Regions from separate parts of the Chelativorans sp. M5D2P16 genome, predicted to be linked through region 2. Evidence: predicted binding sites of a transcription regulator. Region 2 holds the regulator's gene; each other region holds the start of a gene.
The links. The regulator LexA, encoded in region 2, represses DNA repair genes until DNA is damaged. The targets are predictions, from matches to a motif close to TGTTCNNNNTGTGTTCNG.
Positions count from the first base shown of each region.

Region 1: SIN08_RS03925 (single-stranded DNA-binding protein) is a predicted target of LexA. The motif match lies at 948-965, and genes of this name have one in related genera.
Region 3: SIN08_RS16900 (DNA recombination protein RmuC) is a predicted target of LexA. The motif match lies at 965-982, and genes of this name have one in related genera.

Region 1 covers NZ_JAXQNM010000008.1:199,551-201,749, forward strand. The annotation lists gene SIN08_RS03920 (universal stress protein) at 346-759, shown strand; gene SIN08_RS03925 (single-stranded DNA-binding protein) at 1,148-1,633, shown strand; gene rpsD (30S ribosomal protein S4) at 1,976-2,199, shown strand, end outside.
Region 2 covers NZ_JAXQNM010000023.1:170,328-172,526, forward strand. The annotation lists gene glp (gephyrin-like molybdotransferase Glp) at 1-484, shown strand, start outside; gene lexA (transcriptional repressor LexA) at 582-1,298, shown strand; gene SIN08_RS10870 (ComEC/Rec2 family competence protein) at 1,314-2,199, opposite strand, start outside.
Region 3 covers NZ_JAXQNM010000036.1:178,324-180,522, forward strand. The annotation lists gene SIN08_RS16900 (DNA recombination protein RmuC) at 1-930, opposite strand, end outside; gene def (peptide deformylase) at 1,047-1,577, shown strand; gene fumC (class II fumarate hydratase) at 1,677-2,199, opposite strand, start outside.

The DNA.
Region 1 (2,199 bases), on a different contig from region 2:
GTTGACTGGATTAAGTACAGGACGTGTCTCGCACCGCCCTGAAAGTTGCCGGCGATGCGTTCCGGCAAAAATGTAATAGCCCCGTGCGCTCGAGAACCAGGCAGCGACGGGGCTTTTCCGTTCCAAGTCGATTCACCGGTTCAGCGCCTTTCCACGCGTGAACGGAGGCGTGGCGCTGTAAGCTGGAAGCGAGCGCCCAGATTGTCGGTGACAAGGTGAAACCGATGAATCTTGCCCTATCTCAATGATTTCAGCGTTACGCGCATGATTGCTTCCCGTGTTGGGCCGTAATGGCTTTCGCCGGTGAAGTCCGTTGCAATGAAGAGTTCAAGGAGGATCGCGGCGATGTACAAGAAAATTCTGGTTCCGGTCGATCTGGCGCACGCGGACAAGCTTCAAAGGGCTCTGGATGTTTCCTCCGATCTTGCGAAACACTATGGCGCCTCCATCTGCTATGTCGGCGTGACGACGGCGCTGCCGAGCGGTGTGGCGCATTCCGAGGCCGAGTTCGCTCAGAAGCTGGAGCGCTTCGCCGCCGAGCAGGGCGCGAAGCACGGGCTGTCGGTCGAGACGAAGGTCGCCGAGAGCCATGATCCCGTGCGTGATCTGGATGACGTGCTGGGCAAGGTGATCAAGGATCACGGCGCCGACCTCGTGGTGATGGCGTCGCACGTGCCGACCTTCTGGGACCATGTCTTCTCGTCGAACGCCGGCTATCTCGCCGCGCACACCACTGTCTCGGTCTTCATCGTGCGCTAGCGGACCGGGGCCTGAAAGCCTAGATCGGTTTTCGGAAGGCGCGAAGTGCTGGAGGAAGGTATTCCGACCCGCGAGCGGAACCGGTGATGTTCTCCTCGGCTGCAAGGTCGTCCCGCGCTCCAGCGTTCGCCATCTTTCTCAGCGTGCAAAGTAAGCAATGCGCTTGTGGGGATTGCGCGGATATGTTACGGAACAAAGCAGGAACTTATAAGGTGGCAGACTGCAAATGAGCTGTGGACGGCGGTTTGTCTCGTCCCTTGGGCGCGCGCATCGTGGCCGGGTATCGGCTAAGGTCGCGGCGGCTTGACGGGCGGGCGGTCGGGCCGGATCGCCGTGCAGCGCGGTGCCGGGTGCGGCGCATGCAGTTTCGATTATGTGGAGTGATGTGATGGCGGGCAGTGTTAACAAGGTCATCCTGGTCGGCAATCTGGGCGCCGATCCGGAAATCCGGCGGCTCAATTCCGGCGATCCGGTGGTCAACATGCGGATCGCTACCTCCGAGACGTGGCGCGACCGGAACACCGGCGAGCGGCGCGAGCGCACCGAGTGGCACAACGTCGTGATCTTCAACGACAACCTGGCCAAGGTGGCGGAGCAGTATCTGAAGAAGGGTATGAAGGTCTACATCGAGGGGCAGCTCCAGACCCGCAAATGGACCGATCAGTCCGGCCAGGACCGCTATACGACCGAGGTTGTCCTGCAGAAGTTCCGCGGCGAGCTGCAGATGCTGGATTCACGCGGCCAGGGCGGCGGCGAGGGGCAGGTCGGCTACAGCGGCGGGCGCGGCTCCGATTTCGGCCAGTCGGGCCCGGCCGAAAACACCGGCGGCGGTGGCGACTATTCGCGCGACCTGGACGACGAGATCCCGTTCTGACGGGTGGAGCGCCTGATTTGGCATGCTATGTGGCAGGCGACCGGCGGGGCTGACGTCCCGCAGGCGCGCAATTCTGCATATATCCGGCCGGAGAAGGCGAAGCCGCAGGGCCGGATCGCCCCGCAGATGGCTTAAACACGTTGACTTTGCCGTTCTCCTCGCTTAATTGAGCCGCCAAGCGCGATGGCGGGTTTGCTGTCGCGCTTTTTGACGTGTCCCGTGGAAGTGCTGCCATGCGTGGGCGGCTTTCCTGTCAGGCCTCGAAAACGGAGGCCAGAGGAGGGCGCGTTTCCTTCACCTGGAACATGCGGTTCCGGGTGTCTTTGTTTGAAAGGGAATGCGATGAGCAAACGCCAATCCGCGAAATACAAGCTCGACCGCCGTCTTGGCGAGAATATCTGGGGCCGGCCGAAATCCCCCGTCAACCGCCGTGAATACGGGCCCGGCCAGCACGGTCAGCGTCGCAAGGGCAAGCTGTCCGACTACGGCCAGCAGCTGCGGGCCAAGCAGAAGCTGAAGGGCCATTACGGCGACATCTCCGAGAAGCAGTTCCGCCGCATCTATGA
Region 2 (2,199 bases):
TGCGGACCTGATCGTGACACTCGGCGGGGTTTCCGTGGGTGCGCACGACCTCGTGCGCGAGGTGCTGACGGCACAAGGTATGGAACTCGCTTTCTGGAGGATCGCCATGCGGCCCGGCAAGCCGCTGATATTCGGCCGCCTGCAGGGAAGCCGCGTCCTGGGATTGCCCGGCAATCCCGTCTCCAGCCTCGTCTGCGCGCATCTCTTCCTGCGCCCGCTCATCGCCGGGCTTTGCGGCCGCTCCTTCGCACCGGATCTGCGTGCGGCCGAGCTGGCCGCGCCGATGAAGGCAAACGATGAGCGCCGCGATTATGTGCGTGCGCGCGTCGAGAACGGTCCGCGCGGGCTCGTTGCCACGCCCTTCACGGTTCAGGATTCCTCCATGCTGACCACGCTTGCCGACGCCAACGCGCTCATTCTGCGTGAGCCCGGCGCCCGCGCGAGCGAGGCGGGTGAGCCCTGCCAGGTTCTGATGCTGCGTTAACCGGAAGGTAACGCTGATTTTTCACCCTTGCGGAACACAACTGGAACGTCTACCTTATGTTCTGGTTTTGTTTATGATGATTCCCGGGGTGGAACCGATGCTGACGCGCAAACAGCACGAGCTGCTGCTTTTCATTCACAACCGTCTCAAGGAGACGGGCATTCCTCCTTCCTTCGACGAGATGAAGGAGGCGCTGGACCTTGCCTCGAAGTCGGGCATTCATCGGCTGATCACCGCCCTGGAGGAGCGTGGTTTCATCCGCCGCCTCCCCAACCGCGCACGCGCGATGGAGGTCTTGCGCCTGCCCGAGTCGATCGCCCCGGGCCTCGGCGGACAGCGAACGTTCTCGCCCAGCGTCATCGAAGGTGGCCAGAGCCGCAACGCCCCGGCGCCCACCAAGCCGGCCGCCGACAATGACGAGGACGGCGTGAGCGTCGTTTCGGTTCCCGTCATGGGGCGCATCGCCGCCGGCGTCCCCATCGAGGCCATTCAGCATCAGACGCATTCGGTGGGCGTTCCGCCGGACATGCTGTCGGGCGGGGAGCACTATGCACTGGAGGTCAAGGGCGATTCGATGATCGAGGCCGGCATCTTCGACGGCGATACGGTCATCATCCGGGAGACGCAGACCGCCAATCCGGGCGAGATCGTCGTGGCCCTCGTCGATGAGGAGGAAGCCACGCTCAAGCGCTTCCGCCGCAAGGGTGCTTCCATCGCACTGGAAGCGGCCAATCCCGCCTACGAGACGCGCATTTTCGGTCCCGACCGGGTGAAGGTGCAGGGCCGGCTGGTCGGCCTCATCCGGCGCTATTGAGGCGGACGGCCGTCTTCAGCGATGTGGGGGTAGCCCCCGGGCGGCCCGCGACCAGGCACGGTGAGCGTGCCACGGCCGCCACGGCTTGGTGATTGCGAAGGTTATCCGCGCTTTCCCGCTGCCTTCCGCGCTCGGATTTTCCTCGAAGAAGATCGCCGCACTGCCGTAATGCGCCAGATCGCGCTTGGTGACGACGGTTGCGGCTGGTGCCGGGCCGCAAGGATCGCTCGTCACGGCATCATCGAGAACGACAAGGTCGGCGCCGGCACAGGCTGCACGGGCGGCCTTGGGGGTTGCGGCATGGGCTATTAGGGCATCGCTTTCGTGGCGGGCGAGGCACAGGTCTTCACCGCAATGAAACCTCGTCTTCTCCGCGTTTTGCGGCTGCGGCGCACCCGTCTCTACATTCGTCGGCTTCACGACGGTTCCAGCTGCCAGTGCCCGCGTCCAGTCGTCCATGGTGAAGCCGTTCGGGCGGGTGCGGTTCACGGCGAGCAAGGCGCCTTCTCCGGACAGACCGACGAGCGTTGCATCTTCCGTAATCACGACGTGCGGCAATTGCCGCATGGCGAGAAAAACCACGCCGGCGGCGGCGAGCGGCAGCGCCAGCAGGCGCAGCCACGTGGTCGAGACCACCAGGACAAGCAGCGCACCGGTAAAGAAAAGCATGGCCGTGAGCGGGATGAGGCCGACGGCATCCACAGGCGAATGGGTCGAAAACCACTCGGCGATAGCCACCACGGCGGCGATCGCCTGTCCCATCGCTTTCAGGAATATCCCATCGAGCCCGAAGGGCATGGACAGTATCGCCAGCACCGCGGCGGGCATGGCGAAGACGGATACGACCGGCATTGCCGTCAGATTGGCCGGCAGTGCCAGCGGGGTCACGCGCTGGAAATGC
Region 3 (2,199 bases), on a different contig from region 2:
GATGGAAAGCATGAGCAGCGACGGCGAGACAATGACGATGCGGGCACGGTGGGCCCGCTGCACCAGCGCCTCGAAATTCTCATGGATCTCCGCGAAGATCGACTCGGAGGGCACGAACATGAAAGCCGTGTCCTGGGTTTCGCCATTGATCAGATACCGTTCCGCGATCGCCTTGACGTGGGTTTCGATGTCACGGCGGAAAGCGGCTTCGGCCTGCCGGCGCCCCTCTTTGCCCTCCTCGCCTTCCGCTGCCTTGCGAATGGCGTTCCACGCCTCCAGCGGAAACTTGGCATCGATGACGAGCGAAGGCGCGCCGTTCGGCATCTTTACCACACAGTCGGGCCGGTTGCCGTTCGACAGGGTGGCCTGGAATTCGTAGGCGGAAGACGGCAGGCCGTCGGCGATGATCGCCTCCATGCGCGACTGGCCGAAGGCACCGCGGGTCTGCTTGTTGGACAGGATCTGCTGGAGCTGGACGACCTGGCCGGCGAGCGACTGGATGTTGTTCTGGGCAGTGTCGATGACGGCTAGGCGCTCCTGCAGCCTGGACAGGTTTTCATGGGTGGACTTCGTCTGCTCGGTGATCGACTGGCCGAGCCGCGAGGACATGCCGTCGAGCCGCTCCGAGAGCGTCTTCGTCAGTTCCGCCTGGCGCGACCCGAACACCTCGGCGATGGTGCCCATGCGGCCCTGAAGTTCCGCCTGCGCCTTCGTCAGTTCCGCCATGCGCGTCTCCGCCTCGCGCGCCCGCGCCGCCGCCTCCTCGGCGGCTTGCGCGCGCATGCGGCCCGTGCGCCAGAGCGCGAGAACGGTGCCGGCGGACAGAAGCACGAAAGCCGCGACGACAGTGACGAGCACGCCGCCCAGCGATATTTCCACCGTTCCGAGTTGCGCGACGGGCGTGGAGAAAAGCGAAGCCATTTCGTTCATGTCCGGCACTCTAGACGATTCGCACGCCCGCAATAAGACCAAAACGTGAACATATTCCGGTGAAACACGAAGTGTCCTATATTGACGCCTTCACCGGCACCGATTACCTGACGAACATGACGACCCGGCCACTCATCCTTCTTCCCGATCCGAAGCTGCGCGAGGTTTCCAAACCCGTCGAGCGCGTGGACGATGACCTGCGCAAATTCGCCGACGACATGCTGGAAACCATGTATGATGCGCCGGGTATCGGCCTGGCCGCCATTCAGGTAGGCGAACCGCGACGCCTGCTGGTGCTCGATGTGGCGGAGAAGGACGAGCCGCGCAATCCGCAGGTCTTCATCAATCCGGAGATCGTCGAGCGCTCGGACGTCCGCAACGTGCACGAGGAGGGCTGCCTTTCCATTCCCGATTACTATGCGGAAGTGGAACGCCCGGCCGAGGTCACGGTCGATTACGTCGACCTTGCCGGCAGGAAGCAGACGCTCAAGGCCGACGGCATCCTTGCCACCTGCCTCCAGCACGAGATCGATCATCTTAACGGCGTGCTGTTCATCGACTATCTGTCGAAGCTGAAGCGCGACATGGTGGTACGCAAGTTCAAGAAGCTCGCCCGCGAACGGGCGCCCGCGCGCATGGTGGGCTAGGCCTGTAGACGGCTATGGGGGCGGCCTTTGTCGTCGAGTATGTCACGAGCCTGAACCGTTCCGGTCAAAGCGAAGCCGCAGCCATGAAAGGCTCCGGAATCAAGCCGGTGAGATCATTTTCTCCGGGCGCACCAGCCGGTCGTAGTCCGCCTCCGAGACAAGGCCGCTCTTCAGCGCTTCCTCCCGCAGGGTGGTGCCGTTCCCGTGCGCGGTCTTGGCGATCTTGGCGGCATTGTCGTAGCCGATCGCCGGCGCGAGCGCCGTCACAAGCATCAAGGAGCGCTGCATCAGATCAGCGATCCGCTCCTCGTCCGCCTCGATGCCCTTGACGCAGTTGTCCGTGAAGGAGCGCATCCCGTCCGAAAGGATGCGGATCGATTGCAGGACGGCGTTGGCGATGACGGGCTTGAAGACGTTGAGCTCGAAATGGCCCTGGCTTGCGGCGACCGTGACGGTAGTCTGGTTGCCCATGACTTGGGTCGCCACCATCGTCAGCGCTTCCGCCTGGGTGGGATTGACCTTGCCGGGCATGATGGAGGAGCCGGGCTCGTTCTCCGGCAGTTTCAGTTCGCCGAGCCCCGAGCGCGGGCCGGAGCCCAGGAAGCGGATGTCGTTGGCGATC